Regions from separate parts of the Paenibacillus sp. NRS-1782 genome, predicted to be linked through region 3. Evidence: a T-box and tRNA genes for the amino acid it is inferred to sense, from the RefSeq annotation. Region 3 holds a T-box; the other regions hold tRNA genes.

Region 1 (6,015 bases), on a different contig from region 3:
GAGCATATCGCCAAAACCTGCGGCAGTCATCGCTTGTGGCGCATTCGCCAGTACGGACAGATCAGCAAAGATCGCTTCCGGCGGAACAGCCTGAAATGTCTGCTTGCTGCCGCCCACAATCAACGGCGCACCTGCCGATGTGAATCCATCCACAGAAGCGGCCGTCGGCACCGATAGGAACGGGCGATTCATTTTATAGCATGCGAAGCGAACCAGATCATGAATAGTGCCGGAGCCTACAGCCAGTACAGCCTGACTCTCATCTGCCACACCCAACAACACCTTTACGATATAGCCTTCATCTGCAATCACATCCCCCACAGCATTGGGAGGCAGCCGAACCACATCGACCACCAAGCCTGCGTCACGTATGAGTTGTGCCACCTTTTCCCCTGCCGCCGCAGAGGTGTATTCATCCTCTACCAGCGTCACATGATGGTAATTCTGTTGCTTCAAATAAGGGACAACGGCTTCAAGCGCCCCATCACGCACCTCAATGAACAATTCTACCTTACGGTAAGGGTGATCGGTGTTGTTTGCTTGTGCCTCTTGGTTCCACTGCTTGATCTGCTCATTCATATTCATTTCATCTACCTCCTGAAAAGGAATAATTTGCTCAAGAATGATTCATACTGTTAAAAAGATTCTCTTTGAAAACGATTTCCATTTAATTGTACGCACAAGTTCCTGTACAAGTCCAGATGAAAAGTACAAGTTGCTTTGCAAATCCTGATTTCGAAAGGAAAAATGCTTATGAAATTCAGAACAGACATCGCTTGCGCACTCGGTTTACTGGCAGGCACAACCTTTGGCAGTGGTATTGCTTTTTTATTCGGCTGGCAAGCCTATCAGGCTTTGACCTCCGTAGCTGTCTTCGGCGTTACCGGGATCATGATTACCATCGCTGTTTTTCGTGTGCTTCATCACAAATCGGTTTCTACGTCAGATCCCCGATAGTCTCAGCTACTGAAACAAGAACACTTCGCTTGTACGGCACCATTCCGCCCACTCCGTTTGCATGTACCTTTTTTAGTTCAGCTTATATACATTTGCCTAACATATGAGGAATTTGCATAAATCCTGATATAAAAAAACGGGCCTCACAAGCGATTTATTTCGCTTGTAAGTGCCCGCTTTTATTGTGTGTGTAGTACAATTCGCTACAATTGCCGATCAGCCATGATGCTACTGAATATCTGGATTTACATCCAATTCATAATCAATTTCATCAAACCCGAATCCAAACAACTGAAGGAAATCCAGACGATATTGGTCAAGGTCGCCCCGTTCAGACACATTTTCTGTAGTAATCCCGGACCAAGCCTCTTGAACAGCCTGCTGGACATCCGCTCTCATTTCCCAGTTGTCCAGACGAATGCGCCCTTCATCATCGGTTTCCACTGTCGCTCCACTATATAGCTTCCCGAACAGACGCTGCGCTTGCTCGATACAGCCCTCATGCAAGCCCTTTTCCTTCATAACCTTAAACAGCAAGGAAATATACAGAGGTACAACTGGAATAGCCGAGCTGGATTGTGTAACCAAAGCTTTATTTACTGAAACGTAGGCTTTTCCAGCGTAACGCTCCAGTTGCTTCGTTAAGGTATGCGCAGTGGCCTCCAAGTCATTTTTGGCTTGGCCAATGGTTCCTTTACGGTAAATGGCCTCCGTGATCGCTGGACCAATATACGAGTAAGCCAGTGTGGTTACCCCTTCTGCCAGCAGATCAGCTTCTTCCAGCGCTTTTAGCCATAAGGACCAATCTTCGCCTCCCATTACCGTTATCGTATTTTCGATTTCCTCTTCCGTAGCCGGCTCCAGCGTAATCTCCGATACGACACCTGTATTGGTATTCACCGTTTTATCAGAAAAAGACTGTCCGATGGGCTTGAGAACAGAGTTGAAGGTTTCACCTGTATCAGGATGCGTCCGTCGTGGTGAGGCGACACTATACACAATTAGATCTACCTTGCCCAGCTTTTCCTTAATCAGCTTCAACGTCTCCTGCTTGATTTCATGGGAAAAAGCGTCACCATTAATGCTTTCTGCTATGTAGCCAGCCGCTCTAGCCGATTCCTCAAAGGCTACAGTGTTGTACCATCCAGCCGAGGCTGTGCGTCCTTCTGAAGCGGGGCGTTCATAGGATACACCTATGGTATCGGCTCTCATACCAAAGCTGGCAGCAATACGGGAAGCCAGTCCATAGCCGGTGGAAGCTCCGATCACAAGCACCTTTTTGGCCCCTTGTATTGAAGGATTTTCTTTGATGTAGTTGATTTGACGATTGACATGAGCCGCACATCCTCCTGGATGCGCAGTAGTACAGATAAAGCCACGGATTTTCGGTTTAATTATCATTTCAAGGGTCCCCCTACTTTGGCATTCATTTAATATAGATGGAATGGTTGTCCAGTCCTAACTATATAGCAAATCAGCTTTAGGCTCAACCTTTTACGGGCGTAATACAGCAGTCAACAAGACTCTAAGAACATCTGTGAGTTCCTTCCACTGCAAGCCGTGAGATTCCGGGCAATCCACACAGGGCATGAGCGTTTTGTCAAGTACATCTGCATCCAGGTGAAGCCAAAAACCGTCAACCTCTCGCTGATAAATGAAATCATTCAAAATTTCCGCAGGTCTGGTACCCCCTTCCCGAAGAGAGCGTTCCGCACTGAAGCAGGTAATGCCTTCCGTCTTTGCCTCTTCTATAATGCTCTGCTCCGGATCTGATTCGCGATAGCCGAAGGTCAGGGCATTGGAACTTTGAATATAAGGTTTTCGATTTTCCAGATTGGTTAACATATCTGTTCCTTTACCCGTAACAATAGCCAGGTCCATACCAGCCACAACGGCTTTATCTCTATTTCCTTTATGATAATAATCTGGATGTGCGTCCATATATGATCCCTACTATGAAGAACCGGAACGGCTTGACAGTCCGGAGCAATTAAATGATTTGCTACAAAAGTATGGAGTGTTATGCGATGAAACGGTAGCTCTGAAGGAACTAACAGCCGTGCGTGCTTACCGCGACAAACTGCGCGATTTGATTATGAGTGGAAGTGATGAACAACTGGGAGAGTTTTTGACGGAGAGTGAATTGCATTCCCCCCTGCGCCCACGATTAAATGCACAGGGAGACGGCAGCTTTCGTTATGTGTACAGTCCATCTGATAAAAACACAGGCAGCTTGGCCGACCGTATGCTGGCGGTCTGTTCGCGTACGCTCGGAAGAGAGCTGACCCTGTACGGAAGACCAAGACTCAAAGTCTGCGTTTCAGATCCTTGTCGTGAAATATTTTCTGATCATTCTAAAAACGGACTACAGCGGTTCTGTAGCAAACGGTGCTCTACCCGTTATCATGTCAAGAAACACCGGGAATCACAATGAAATACACGCTCAGGTAAATGACTAATGCTACGTTCATCCCTTGGGTATTGCCACCCCATTATAGATAACAGAAAAGGTTCATCATTGCTACAATGAGCAATGATGAACCTTTTCTGTTAATGATGCGGTCGAGAGGACTCGAACCTCCACGGGGGTTAGCCCACACGGACCTGAACCGTGCGCGTCTGCCAATTCCGCCACGACCGCATAATATGTATTCATTCCGATGTCTAGTTATGTAGCAGGACCATAAATACGTCTAATACATATAATCACCGTAATTAAGATTATAGCGCCCGTAGAGAATAAAAGCAAGCCATTTTTATATAATGTTTTCTATAGATAATTCCCCAAAACATGTGAAAACAACTGGATTTCTCATACCATATATGGTAATATGGACGCATCAGGAAAGGAGGTGCGTCAACATTAGTAATCAGATGTTGAACGTGTCCCTTACCCGGTCCGCCATTCTCTAATTTTCAGAGATGACGGAGGCGCGGGATACGGATCAATGCTTTAAATAAGCGCCACGGGTAGAAAGACCGTCTTCGGACGGTCTTTTTTATGTTAAACATCACATTATCGTAACAAGATTACATACTGGGAAAAGAGGTCATTCTATGTCTATTCGACCGGGGAATGTGGAAGAGTTTAAAGAATTATCAGCTATATGGCTGGAAGCTTCCATAGAGGCCCATCATTTTATTGATCCACAATATTGGACATCATAGGTTGGCGAAATGGAAGATAAATACCTTCCTCTAGCTCAAAACTACGTTATTATACAGGACGATCACACTATTGGTGGCTTCGTTTCCATGATAGATGGGTATTTGGCAGCTTTGTTTATACGTGTAGGTTCCCAGCGAAAAGGCTATGGCAAGTTAATACTAGATTGGGTTAAGAAGCAATATGATCAGATCCAATTGAAGGTATATCCGTCCAACACAAAGGCATTAAACTTTTATACCAAAAATGGCTTTATCATTCAAGAGGAATCGGTTGATCCAGCAACCCGTGAAAAGGAATTTGTAATGGTTTGGACAAAGCACAATTAACATTAAAGCTACATTATCTCAATGAAGCCAAAGGGCTCTGCTCCCGTAAATACGGTAAAAGCAGAGTTTTTATATTTTACATACACTAATATATACGTTCTCTCATTTCAGCCCGTAAACCTCGGTATATAAAATTTGTTTAAACGGCGCAAAATCCTGTTCTGTCAGCACATACGGATAGCTCATAATTTGAAGCCTCAGATCGGTCTGTCCTTCCCTCAAAGGAGGCTGTACATACTCAAAATCATTGAGATGGAATCCCAAGCGTTCATAAAAACCAATTCTTCTCCGAGTCCATTCATCCTCAGGTGGCTCAACCTCCAGCACTACTGGTTTATCGGACTGTGAAATAAATCTGCTCATGAGCTTTTTACCTAAACCGCCACCACGTATAGCCTGATCTACCGCAATATGCTCTACAAACCGAAAGTGTGTAAATTCCCAGCCTGCCAGAAAAGCGATCGTATGCCCTTGCTCATCCTTTTCCGTGATTAAGCGATAACAAGGATGAGTAAGCAGTGCCTTTTGCGATGCATATATTCTGCATTCCGTTTCAGGAAAAGAGGCTTCCATAATCGCATACACTTGTGAGAATTCAAGTTCATTCATTTTATACTGCCAGCTCCTTTAATGATTATGTTATTTCATACCTTGTGTAATTCCGTAAGCGTCAGCAAAATATGCTCCAATAGCTCCGGGATATCCTCCATCTGATCTTCATTAATTTGTCTGGAAAATTGAAGCTCAATCTTGTTTTGGTATGTAGCTGCCTTTTCCCCGTAAATAAAGCTGAGCGTTTGGACTGGCCTAAGATCCGGCTTCCAAATTTGCGTCAATACATCTTCAATCTGGCTGCACTGTGTTTCAATCTCACGAATCTCCATATAGAAGCTAAGCAGCAGCACACATCCGGGGATTTGATCTTCGATCTCCAAAATTTCTGCAGCCAGGTTATTTAAATCTGCATTTAAGCGAATTTCTGCCGTCACACCGGGTCGTTCCCTCAGCCTGAACTGTATAGCGAATTCACGCGACATCACGGACATTTCCAATCGGTCGATCCGTTGCGTGATTTCAATACGTGAATCCAGACTATCCAGATCGTATACTGCATTTTCCATACCTACTTTTAAATTATCAAAAACCGTCGGGTCAAACATGTTCATTTCACCTCTGCCTGTCATTCCATATGTTTCATACATTTACATTCAAATAGGTTTCCAATCCAATGAGTATATCATAAATATTTGCAGCCAAGAAATTCACCGAATTTCCAGCAAAAAAAGCTCTGATCATGTATTCCATTTTGAGCTGTTAGTACATACTTCATTTCCTTTCAACATAACTTCCTTAGATTTTACTTCTGAGGGATGAAAAAATACACCTTTGTAACAAAATGTTCTATTATATTTATTTTATTGATAAATATACCATTTTATTGTTTCGATTTACTGGGAAATCATATACAATTGAACTGAGTTCTATTACTAATATATTCATATTAATGAATATAAATCCCAAAAAGAGAGGTCGCTTATTCATGAAAAAAACGTTGTTAGCTTC
Region 2 (6,015 bases), on a different contig from region 3:
CAAGTCCGCGCTAAATCCGCGAAACGGCTCGAAGGCGTAGCGCCAGTAGTCAAAGCCGCCGCCGAAGCGCTTATCGACCGTTGCTATGCTCGCGGCGTGTGGATCGTAATTACGCAGGGATTGCGGACGTACCCGGAACAAGACGCACTCTATGCGCAAGGGCGCAACGGGGATAAGCGGCAGAAGGTTACCAATGCGCGCGGCGGCTATTCGATTCATAACTTCGGATACGCCGTCGATTTTGCGCTACTACTTCGCGATGGGCGGTCCGTATCATGGGAGACGCTGCGCGACGATGATAAGGATTCGTTACCGGATTGGAGCGAAGTCGTCGAAGAAGCGAAGCGGCTCGGGTTTGAGTGGGGCGGCGACTGGCGTTCATTTACGGACATGCCGCATATTCAGATGGTATTCGGATTATCTACCGCACAATTCCGCGCAGGCAAGCGTCCGAGTCAGGCACAACTTAACGCAGCGATGACGAAGATTAATAAATCGGAGGATGATGACGAGATGACGACGGAGGAAAAGGCGGCTTTTAAAGCGTTGCAGGATCGTGTAATCGCGCTGGAGTCTGCGAATAAACTCGCGAAGGTACCAGCGTGGGCGGAGCGGGCGTGTGTTAACGCAAAGGCAGCCGGGGCACTCGATACGGCAAACGATGGATCGTACGACTTCTACCGGATGATTACCGTACTCGACCGCGCTGGCGTGTTTAGTACGAAGGGAGGTGTGGCGTAATATGGACGGAGCTAAACAACGATTAACTAATCCGTTATTCATCGCAGCGGTCGTCGGACTTGCGTATCAAGTCCTCGGAAAGTACGGAGTAGCGCCCGACTTCGGAACGTGGCAAATCGGCGTTGATATCGTTTCGTACGCGTTGATCGGTACTGGCGTGTACTCGACGTTTAAGAAAGCGGAAGAGAAGGCGGAAGATACGAAGTAAGACGAGTAAAATCGGACTCATTTGCGCGATAATGCGTAGGTGGGTCCGTTTTTCTGCGTTTTCTTTTAGTGACAACGGACTAGTCCGATGGTATTATTTAGGTAAACGTGAGATAACGGAGGGGATTCGGCGTGAAAGATCAGGAACCCGCAGTAGCGGCGAAAGCGGTCGAAGAAGACGAGGACGACCCTAGTTTTTGGGATATGTTCCCGTTCGATAAGTTATACGCGAGATTAATATCCGGCTTTATAATCGGAGGTATCATCCTGTGGTTTCTATACGGACTATTACGTTATGGTCTCGTATTTAACGTAACGATAAACTAGCGCTTGTCTCTTTGGAGGCGAGCGCTTTTTCTTCGTTTATGGGCGTGGGTTGTACCGCGCTTCCTCTACTCTTCGCATATCTAATCCGAGGTATTTACGCATTAAAAGCCTGGCCTCCGCCGCGACGTACGAGTTAAGCATCGTAAAGCGGCCGTGATAGCCCCGGCACTGGTACAGCGCGACTACTTGTACGGAGTCTCGTGTTTCCTCGTAAACCTTTACGCCACGTTTGCGCATGGCCGCGCGTACGTCCTTTAGATCGGCGCTTACTCTATCCATCGCGCGATCGGCAGTTTCTACGTAAGGGCCTGGCGTACGTAACCCGGCTGATTCTGAAAGTATGCGTTTATCGCGTTCGAAAGCGGTAAGTACCATCGGGAGTAACAAGTATGTACGGACGAGTGCGTGATCCTCTGCGGTTATCTGCGTAGTCATGTTGCGAGCCTCCGTGTTAGGAACGTTTGTTCTTATTATATTCGCATAAACCGGACTTTACAATAATACGTTGACACGCGATGAGAAAACGTGATATGATCATTTTCGTTGGTGAAACGAATAATGCGCGTAAGATAATCGCTAAACATTTCGCTAGTCGGTCCGTATCCCCTGCGTAGAGACAAACTTTACGAAGATGAAAACGGCCGGAAACAGCGCTAATATGCCGGGGTGGCGGAATTGGCAGACGCACAGGACTTAAAATCCTGCGGTAGGTGACTACCGTACCGGTTCGATCCCGGTCCTCGGCACTATAGTTTTACTCTTGAATCCCTTGATAATCAAGGGATTTTTTATTTTTTAGTGATTGAAATCATGACTTTCATATCACAGGGAGCGAGCGCTTTTTTCGCTCTTGGGGACGAACTTTTGGATCGAAGATGTCAAGGTGAGCTGTTGTTTTGCGACTGGGCTTCTTGGTGACGTGCGCATAGGTATCTGTGGTCACCTGAGTGGAGTGTCGCAGTCGATGTTGAATCGCCTTGATTGATACACCCCGTCCTAGCAAATAGGTTGCATTGGTGTGGCGGAGTCCATGAAGTGAACATTACGGAATCCGTTCCGCTCACACTAGTCTTTCCATCGTTGGGATGGCGTTATGTGGTAATAGGGCTTTCCCGTCCCAGAGTGGAAAACAAAGTTGCGATCTCCACCTTGCTACACACCGATCGCCTTTCACCGTCGCAAAGGCGCGGGAAACCAGTACAGCGTCCTTATGGGGACCTGCACTATGGCCGATGATCTCTCGATTAAACAGATCAACGAGCACGCAAATATAGTGCACTGGTTCTGGACTTTCACATAGGTTAGATCACTGACCACGAAGCGTTTGGCTTCTGTTTGGCTGAACTCGCGGTTCAGTGTATTGGCGATAGCAGCTTCGTTACAAGCGGCTTTATTGGGCTTATATTGCGCCACCGTGTATGTTGAAACGAGTCCCCGCTCGTTCATGATTCGACCGATTCGACGTCTGGAAACGACCAACCCGCGTTCGTGGAGCTTGGTTTTAATCTTACGGGTGCCATAAGCTTTTCGATTTTTGTGAAAAATGTCCACAATGGATGTGGTCACGTCATCTTCCTTCGACTCTTCTTTGGCTTCGTAATAAAACGTGCTTCTTGCGATTTGCAGGACGTCACACATGGCTGATACCGAGTATTTATCAGGGTTGTTCTGGATGATAGCTACTTTCGTCTCATGATCAGCGCGGCTTGCTTTAAAATATCGACCTCTATTTTGAGACGCTGATTTTCTTTGCGCAAAGCGATCAGCTCATTCTCTTCTGGTGAACGATTGTTCTTCTCCTTGAAGGAGCCCGTTGGCTGAACTTGCTTAATCCAGCGATCTAGAGCCGAGGCTGTGAGGCCATATTCCTCCACCAAATCTGCTCTTGACTTCCCGTTCTCGTATAATTGCACCATTTGCTTCTTGAACTCTGCTGTAAAAGTATGTCGTTGTTTCGGCATTGTAGAGATCCGCTCCTTAGGATGATAGGTTTTGTTCTACAAGCCCTCATTTTTATTGTCCAACTAAGTGTAGCTGATCCACTTTTCTGTTTGCAGTACCACAAGTTTTCACCCGATACGATTAAGATTGCCAGAGTGTATTATATGCGGAATCAGTTTGAATTTAGAGTAGATGTGAAAAAGGACTCCGCTGGTCTATAACCACCAGTATGGAGTCCTTTTAGTTTATTCCTGATCACTTCTCGTAAAAACTTTTCCAATCAGGACATATATGATTAATGCAATAATCACAGCCAGACCGTAGTCGATAATGAACTTAATGATATTTTCTAATGTAAAAAATCCAGTTCCAGTGTTGTATTGAAAAAATTCTAGCCTTCCGTAAGTTAGATTCCCAATAATATTGCCGATGAGCAGTGCGATGATAAATCTCCAAATATTTTTCACAAAATACCTCCTTTTAATTGAAAATAGAAGTTGTTATAAAATAAACTATAGTTTACCATAAATAGTGTGATGATTACATCAATGGTAAATGCATATAAAAAACAATGAGGAGTTGAAGTGGTGAAAAAAGTTTGGATAACCTCACTTATGGCCGCAACTTTACTAACAGGTGTGATTGCGGTACCAGCCTCAATGTACGCATTGCCTTTTACAGACTCTAGTAGTGTTTCTAGTAGTGCTAAGGATTCTCTTAGTGAATCAGAATTACAAGATATCGAAGGTATTTCCGAATATTTCAATTTGTCTGAGCAGGAAAAAAATGATTTTATTAAAGCCATCCAAAATAAAGAAGACCGTGGAGAGTATCAAACACAAGGGAAATTGAGTTGGGCAGTAAAAGCTTTAAAAGCAGGATTTGATAAACTTCCGGCCTCAGTGAAAGCTTTTATTGGAGTTGAGGGTTTCTTACAGATCCTAGGTGTTGTTGACAACTTCACTGGAGCTATTGAAGATGCAATATATGCAGGAGCTTTGCAAGTGACTGGGAATGAAACTGCTGCCTGGTGGGTTACTAAAGCTTTAATGTTACTTTTATAGGATATTCCACAATAAGATAAATGGTGTGGATTTTGAACAATCTAATCAAAAAGCTCTGCTAACCTTAATTGGTCGGCAGAGCTTTTTTTATTTCCCGAAGCGCCTGAATTAGCTCCTTAGTGCCGTGAAAGAGACAAAAGGCAGCCAGCACCAAGAAACAAGCATATATATACTCAAATGGCATGTGTCAACCTCTTGGACTACTGTCAATAGAATGGACACCTTCAAGCGGGTTTTCGGTACAATCGTTCATACTGATTTGGAGATACATAACCTAGGGAAGAGTGGATTCGTTTTCCATTATAAAAGCATGTAATATATTCGAAAATCTGCTTCTTTGCCTCACGACGGGTTTTGTAGTGGTCTAAGTAAATCAGTTCCTTCTTTAGAACGCTGTGAAAGGATTCGATACAGGCGTTGTCATAACAGTTCCCTTTGCGGCTCATGCTGCCTTTCATAGGGTACTTAACCAGCTTAGCTTGATACTCGTGAGATGCGTATTGGCTCCCACGATCTGAATGATGCAGAACCTCTTTGCCCGGTCGTTGGACACGATAGGCTTGGTCAAGGGCCTGAATGACTGACTCTTTAGTCATCCGAGAATCCATGTAGAATCCTACGATTTTGCGGCTGTACAAGTCCATCACGCTCGCCCAATAAAGCCAGCCTTCATCGGTGGGAATATACGTAATATCCGTCATCCACACCTCGTTTGGGTCCTCAGCAACAAACTGCTGGTTTAAAAGGTTCTCATGAACAGGCAGTTGGTGTTTGGAGTTCGTAGTTGCTTTGTATTTTTTCCATGATCCCAGATTCTCAAAGAGAAAGATCGGAGGGGAATGGTACTATCCAGCTCGCGAAACGAGAGCCTAATTAGAAAAATGGATTTTGGAGCAATAAATCAATTACTCGTAAACGATCAATTGATACACAACCCCAAAAATATACCTCACACGGTGGTAAAATTTTACCATAATAAAAGGTTATTGCATTGCTACTTACCTGAGATAAAATATACAATTACAGCAGGCTAAATAGGAGGATGGTGTATCTGTGTTATCTGCTTTTTTATATATTTTAATTGGGGTATTCGATGCTTTGGCCGTTGTTACTTTGGTTTTAAAGCTTTATATGCTTCCCGTTTGGGAATATCGTAGAAAAATACTTTTTTACGCAATTGGCATAGCTTTGTTTTCCTTTCTAATGAGGGTGGTTATAGGTGTGCCTAAATTAGATTTGCCGTTTCAGTATTTGTTTATGATAATCTTTTTTAGATTTGGTTTAGGAATCAAAACACATCTTGCGGCTTTTTCTACAGGTTCTGGTTTAACAGCCTACATTAACCTACAGCTATTTGTATATGTATTTGCGAATTTTTTCGGAGTAGCACAACCGGGTGCTATCAATTATACTTCTGGGCTTTCTATTTACTTTATTCAGTTATCTTCTATCATTATTGCATACTTGATTTCTTTTGTTATGGGGAAATATAACTTTGGATTCTCGTTTATAATTCAGCCTCCACACGATTTTTTAAGAGGTGAAAATTATTTCTCATCCCTAAATAAGATGTTAATTATAGGTGCGCTAATATCAGCGGTCACCATCTCTATTACTTTATATATGCTATATAACTCTAGTACAATAGGATTACTTTCTATTTCATTGTTTACTTTCGGATTGTCCTATTTCTTTTCAGATCGGGGGGATTACGAGGATGCTAGAAGCGTTATCC
Region 3 (6,015 bases):
TCCACTCTTCTTCTGGCTCTGGACGCTGCCCACCAGCAAACAGAATAAGCCCACTGCCTATTAGGGAAAGCACTATTGCCGTTCCAGTCCATACGCGGTTCATTTCCATTTTGTCCCCTTCTCCACATAGATTTTAGGGAAAGTGAGTCACTCAATACAGGGTCTCACTCGAACAGAGCAAGCCTGTCCTATTCCCGTTAACCGGAGGATGTAAACAACCTCCACACGGTCTCGCTGTGAGCCATTTTCCAAAGAGTGGTACGACCTTGGGCACGATCTAACATGCTCAGACATAAATTTCGTCATGTCGGCCAAGACCGTGTGCATACACTAAGAAGAATGACAGCGTCTATACCGCAAAGTATGAAAGGAGGACGTTGAACGATGAAAGTTGGATTTATCGGGACTGGCAGCATGGGAAGTCTGCTGATTGAATCTTTTATTCATTCCAACGCACTTAAACCACAGCAAATATCAGCAAGCAATCAAACGTATTCCAAGGTAGCCGAGCTGGCCCGTCGTTATCCAGGATTACATGCAGCCCAAAACAACCGTGAGACGGCAGCGGATAGCGATATCCTGTTTATCTGCGTGAAGCCGCTGGAATCAAAAGCCGTAACGGATGAAATACGCAACGTCATTACAGAAGAGCAAATCGTCGTTTCTATTACTAGTCCGGTACAGCTACGCATCCTGGAGCATTCACTGAAAGCCAAAGTGTCCAAAATTATTCCCAGTATTACCCATCAGGTAGGCAGCGGAGCCTCACTATGCATCCATGGCAGCCGGATTACAGAGGAGGATCGCTCCCTTCTGGAAGAGCTTATGTCCCACATTAGCAGGCCGATTCGGGTTAAGGAATCCCATACACGTATTACGTCGGATTTTTCCAGCTGCGGCCCTGCTTTCCTGGCCTATTTTCTGGACCAGTGGATTCATGCTGCGGTTCAGGCCACGGGTATAGACCGTACCGAGCTATGCGCCCTGGCTGGTGAAATGATTATCGGCACAGGAAAGCTGCTTACTGAAGGCGGAATGACACCAGCCGAGTTGCAGGCGAGGGTAGCAGTTCCCGGAGGTATTACCGCTGAAGCCCTCGCGCTGCTGGACATCAGCCTGCACAGTGTCTTCCCAGAGCTGATACGGGCTACACACAACAAGTATGAGGAGGACATGCAAAAGATAGATGCCTCCTTCGGCTTAAAGCCGATTAACCCGCGACAATATTGACCAGTTTGCCTGGTACTGCAATCACCTTACGAACCGTTTTACCAGCCAGCGCCTGCTGAACGTTGTCCAGCGACAGAGCGAATGCCTCCATCGCTTTGGCATCAAGGTCTTTGGCAATCGTCGCACGCTGCACGATTTTACCGTTCACCTGCACCACAATTTCCACTTCGGTATCCACCGTCCATCCTTCATCATAAGCAGGCCAAGCCGCGTAGGTAATGCTTTCGTTGTGTCCCAGCAGCTGCCACAATTCCTCGGCCAGATGCGGTGCAAGCGGCGACAGCATTTGCACGAAATTTTCCATTGCTGCACGCGGCAAACGGTCTGCTTTGTATGCATCATTGGTAAAAATCATCAGTTGGCTGATCGCCGTATTGAAGCGAAGCGCGTCCAGATCCTCGGTTACTTTTTTTAGCGTTTTATGCCAGGTCCGAGTGAACTCATCACTGCCGCCTTCATTTGTAATTTTATCGTTCAGGCTACCATCCTCGGAAACGAACAGGCGCCATACACGGGACAGAAAACGATGCGCTCCCTCAACCCCGTTTTCGTTCCATGGCTTAGTCGCCTCCAGCGGCCCCATAAACATCTCATAAATGCGCAGCGTATCGGCGCCAAACGTATTCACAATATCGTCAGGGTTGATGACATTACCGCGTGATTTACTCATTTTTTCATTATTGTTGCCCAGGATCATACCCTGATTGACCAGCTTGTAGAAAGGCTCTTTCGTTTCCACAACACCGATATCATACAGCACCTTGTGCCAGAAACGAGCATACAGCAAGTGAAGAACTGCATGTTCCGCACCGCCAATGTACAGATCTACAGGCAGCCATTCGCGCTGCTTCTCTTTGGATACAGGCTCTTTATCATTGTGCGGATCAATATAGCGCAGGTAATACCAGCAGCTTCCTGCCCATTGCGGCATGGTGTTCGTCTCACGGCGTGCTTTCAAGCCCGTCTCAGGATCAATAGTTTCTACCCAGTCCGTCGCATTCGCCAACGGGGACTCTCCTGTGCCTGAAGGCTTGATGTTATCCATTTCCGGCAGTAAGAGCGGCAGTTGATCCTCAGGAACTGTTTTGATCGTTCCATCTTCCAGATGAATCACCGGAATCGGCTCACCCCAATAGCGTTGACGGCTGAACAGCCAGTCGCGCAAGCGATACGTCACTTTTCCTTGTCCTTTACCCTCGGCTTCAAGCCATTCAATCATCTTCGGAATGGCTTCCTCATTCGTAAGTCCATTCAGCGGACCTGAATTAACGTGCGGACCATCCTCGGTATATGGCTCTTTAGCCACGTCCCCACCTTGGACAACCTCAATGATGTTCAGCCCGAATTGCTTCGCAAATTCCCAGTCACGTGTGTCGTGACCTGGTACAGCCATGATCGCGCCTGTTCCGTAGCCTGCCAGTACATAATCGGCAATCCAGATTGGCAGCTTTTCACCGTTCACCGGATTGACTGCGTAAGCGCCTGTGAAGACACCTGTTTTATCCTTCGCCAAATCCGTGCGCTCCAGATCGCTTTTACGGACAGCTTGCTCACGGTATTGATTGACGGCATCCTTTTGCTCAAGTGTAGTGATAACATCCACCAACTCCTGCTCAGGAGCCAGCACACAGTAGCTTGCGCCGAACAGCGTATCCGGGCGGGTTGTAAATACCGTCAGTTGCTTGTCATGGCCTTCAATTGGAAAATGAACCTCTGCCCCAGTAGACTTGCCGATCCAGTTCCGCTGCATATCCTTAATGCTTTCGGACCAATCCAGCTCCTCCAAATCTTCCAGCAGACGATCCGCATATTCCGTAATTTTCAGCATCCATTGACGCATGGGTTTGCGAATGACCGGATGACCACCACGCTCACTCTTCCCGTCAATAACTTCTTCATTAGCCAGCACCGTACCCAACGCAGGACACCAGTTCACAGGTACTTCAGCCACATAAGCAAGGCCGCGCTTGTACAGCTGGATGAAAATCCATTGTGTCCATTTATAATAATCAGGGTCAGTCGTACTGATTTCACGATCCCAGTCGTATGAAAAACCAAGCGATTTGATTTGACGGCGGAAGTTATTTACATTTTTCACCGTAATTTCACGCGGATGCTCTCCCGTATCCAGCGCATGCTGCTCGGCAGGCAGACCAAAGGCGTCCCAACCCATCGGATGCAGTACGTTGTAGCCGCGCATTCTTTTATAGCGTGAAACAATATCCGTTGCCGTGTAACCTTCCGGATGGCCTACATGCAGACCAGCCCCAGACGGGTACGGGAACATATCCAAAGCATAAAACTTCGGTTTGCCCGGCTCTTCCCCGGTACGAAACGTTTTGTTCTCATCCCAATATTTCTGCCATTTTGGTTCAATACTTTGCGGTTGATAGCCGTGCTTCGGCTGTGTGTCTGTCATTGTCATTTCCTCCTCAAACGGTATGCAACAAAAAAACCTCTGCATCCCGTAGCGTGTCAGCGCTAGGGACGAGAGGTTATATTCCCGTGGTACCACCCTAGTTAGCAGAAAGCGTTCTTCACCTTCTACTCCCTTTGCACCTGATAACGGAGGTGATCCGATGCGGGTTAATAACAGGGTTCAAGCACCTGTATAGGGCATTCCTGCGTTGGCCACATATCTCCGAGGCGAGTTCGCTTTGTACTGTCAACCGGCTTGCACCATCCGCCGGCTCTCTACATGTCCAGACAAAACTACTATTCCTCATCAGCGATTGTTTAACCGTTAATAATGCCACTATTATATTGAAAACCGCGAAAAAAGTCAAATAAGGACTACATCTGGTGCTAAACACCAACTTCATTCGTTTGCTCCATGACACACGGAGGCAAATGCTTTATAATTAGCTCCGAACCAGATTGAGATGAGTTGAGATGAGAAAGGTGAGATGAGACATGGCACAAATTAAAATTTACGGAATAAAAGAAGCCCTGAATCCGATCAAGGAGCAGCTTTCAGAGGTGATTCATTCCGCGGTGGTGGATGCGTTCCAATATCCCGCCGACAAAAGATTTCATCGTTTTTTTCCTATGAATCAGGAAGACTTCATATTTGCCCACGATCGCTCAGAGGCATACACCATTATTGAAATTAGTGTGTTTGAAGGCAGAACGACAGAGGCTAAAAAGCACCTCATCCAGCTGCTATTCCAAAGAATTAACGATTTAGGCATTGCCCCGCAGGATCTTGAAATTACTATATTTGAGACACCGAAACAGAATTGGGGCATTCGCGGTGTACCCGGTAATGAACTTCAACTGAACTATAAAGTAAACATATAATTTGAAGCTCTTATGAAAAAGACGCCCTTCATGTCAGCATGAAAAGCGTCTTTCTTTTTCCATATTCACTTGATGAAGGTTCATTATTTTACAGCAACATAAAATAATCTCGCCGCGTCATCTCCTGCTTCTATCCATTCAAAGTCCGCATATACCTTCACATCGCGAAAACCGGCTTTGGACAGTTCCGCCTTCATCCAGTCCGGATCATAGGCACGTTGCACATGAATTTCCTCGAACCGCTGGTATACATCACGCCCTTCATTTTCTGCTCTCGCAAAAATGCTGAGATGATGCTCAATTTCACAGCGTGGAGTGTCCAACGCACAAGTCCAGATATATGAAATGGAGCGCTCGTCCAGTACAAAGGGCTGCTCCTCATCATAACGCACGAACGTCTGTGGATGATGCACATCGAACAGAAAGGTACCGCCAGGCTTAAGGCCGGCATACGTTCTGCGAAAAGTAGCAGCAATGTCCTCTTCCTCCAGCAAATAATTCAGACAATCGCAAAAGGAAATGACAGAATCCACGGGCTCCGGTAAATTCCATTCCCGCATATCCTGCTCTATCCAGCGGATGCTCCCCTCACGGAACAAACGCTGTCCTTGCGTAGTCGTTTCCATTTTGCGACGGGCTACCGCCAGCATATCTGAAGACAAGTCGATACCAGCCACCTCGAAGCCCGAGTTAACCAGTGGAATCGTAATGGAGCCCGTTCCACAACCCAGCTCTGCCACCGTATGCGGCATACCATGCTGATCCCAAGCCTGCCGGACAAAACGAAGCCAGTCCGGGTACGGCATGTCCTGCATCAGCTCATCATACACATAGGCAAACTTCCGGTAAGAAGCCATTCTTTATTCCCCATTCCCATCCTTCGGTTCAGGCATTTTCTCCACCAGGTAGGTCCAGTTTTCTTTTTGTGTAACCATTCCTTCCTTCATCAGCTTGCCCATGGCACGCTTGAAGGCGGATTTACTGATACCAAACCGTTGCTTAATAATATCCGGCGGCGTTGCGTCGGAATAAGGCATACCGCCACCCGGGCGCTCCTTCAGAAAGGCAATGAGCCGATCCGCATCCTCATCACGGCCCACTTCCTTGCGCGGCGACATCGCCAAATTCACCCGACCATCTTCACGAACCAGCGTGACCCGTACCTTAACCTCTTCACCCAAGCGAAGCATCCGGTTACGTTCGGAGGAATGGATCATGCCAATCGCGCCAAAACCAAGCACGCCCCCGTCAACCAGAACAAATGTCCCCATCTGAAGCGGCTTGTACACCGTTGCCTGCACCCACGTATTGAGCCATGAATCAGGTGCATGGAAGGACAATGGAGCCAACTCCTGCTCACCCGCCAGCTTAGCACGTAGCCTGCCCTGCTTATCATGTTCCATGATAGCATAGACGTAGTCGCCCACCTGAGGGTGCAAATCCCGGTTCTCAGGCAACTCGCGAATCGGCAGCAGCAATTGACGA

Evidence for each region. A T-box is a leader RNA that pairs with one kind of tRNA and senses whether it is charged. The one in region 3 lies ahead of leuS (leucine--tRNA ligase), so its partner is inferred to be a tRNA-Leu.
Region 1: it encodes a tRNA-Leu, which carries the amino acid that the T-box ahead of leuS (leucine--tRNA ligase) is inferred to sense. The anticodon was not compared.
Region 2: it encodes a tRNA-Leu, which carries the amino acid that the T-box ahead of leuS (leucine--tRNA ligase) is inferred to sense. The anticodon was not compared.

The regions. Positions count from the first base shown of each region.
Region 1 covers NZ_JBITPH010000059.1:10,725-16,739, forward strand. Annotated here, with positions in the region: gene ACIFQM_RS21470 (sn-glycerol-1-phosphate dehydrogenase) at 1-585, opposite strand, end outside; gene ACIFQM_RS21475 (hypothetical protein) at 754-957, shown strand; gene fabV (enoyl-ACP reductase FabV) at 1,186-2,358, opposite strand; gene ACIFQM_RS21485 (arginase family protein) at 2,452-2,898, opposite strand; gene ACIFQM_RS21490 (CGNR zinc finger domain-containing protein) at 2,897-3,391, shown strand; tRNA gene ACIFQM_RS21495 (tRNA-Leu) at 3,515-3,598, opposite strand; gene ACIFQM_RS21500 (GNAT family N-acetyltransferase) at 4,135-4,452, shown strand; gene ACIFQM_RS21505 (GNAT family N-acetyltransferase) at 4,555-5,061, opposite strand; gene ACIFQM_RS21510 (hypothetical protein) at 5,097-5,612, opposite strand; gene ACIFQM_RS21515 (hypothetical protein) at 5,993-6,015, shown strand, end outside.
Region 2 covers NZ_JBITPH010000026.1:58,050-64,064, forward strand. Annotated here, with positions in the region: gene ACIFQM_RS11460 (M15 family metallopeptidase) at 1-741, shown strand, start outside; gene ACIFQM_RS11465 (hypothetical protein) at 743-949, shown strand; gene ACIFQM_RS11470 (hypothetical protein) at 1,081-1,275, shown strand; gene ACIFQM_RS11475 (hypothetical protein) at 1,312-1,710, opposite strand; tRNA gene ACIFQM_RS11480 (tRNA-Leu) at 1,936-2,021, shown strand; partial or broken gene ACIFQM_RS11485 (hypothetical protein) at 2,093-2,299, opposite strand; partial or broken gene ACIFQM_RS11490 (IS3 family transposase) at 2,444-3,236, opposite strand; gene ACIFQM_RS11495 (hypothetical protein) at 3,462-3,683, opposite strand; gene ACIFQM_RS11500 (hypothetical protein) at 3,804-4,280, shown strand; partial or broken gene ACIFQM_RS11505 (IS3 family transposase) at 4,505-5,080, opposite strand; gene ACIFQM_RS11510 (hypothetical protein) at 5,334-6,015, shown strand, end outside.
Region 3 covers NZ_JBITPH010000017.1:47,230-53,244, forward strand. Annotated here, with positions in the region: gene ACIFQM_RS06895 (ComEA family DNA-binding protein) at 1-103, opposite strand, end outside; gene comER (late competence protein ComER) at 385-1,230, shown strand; gene leuS (leucine--tRNA ligase) at 1,211-3,649, opposite strand; T-box leader at 3,711-3,968, opposite strand; gene ACIFQM_RS06910 (tautomerase family protein) at 4,144-4,530, shown strand; gene ACIFQM_RS06915 (class I SAM-dependent DNA methyltransferase) at 4,614-5,387, opposite strand; gene ACIFQM_RS06920 (CvfB family protein) at 5,391-6,015, opposite strand, start outside.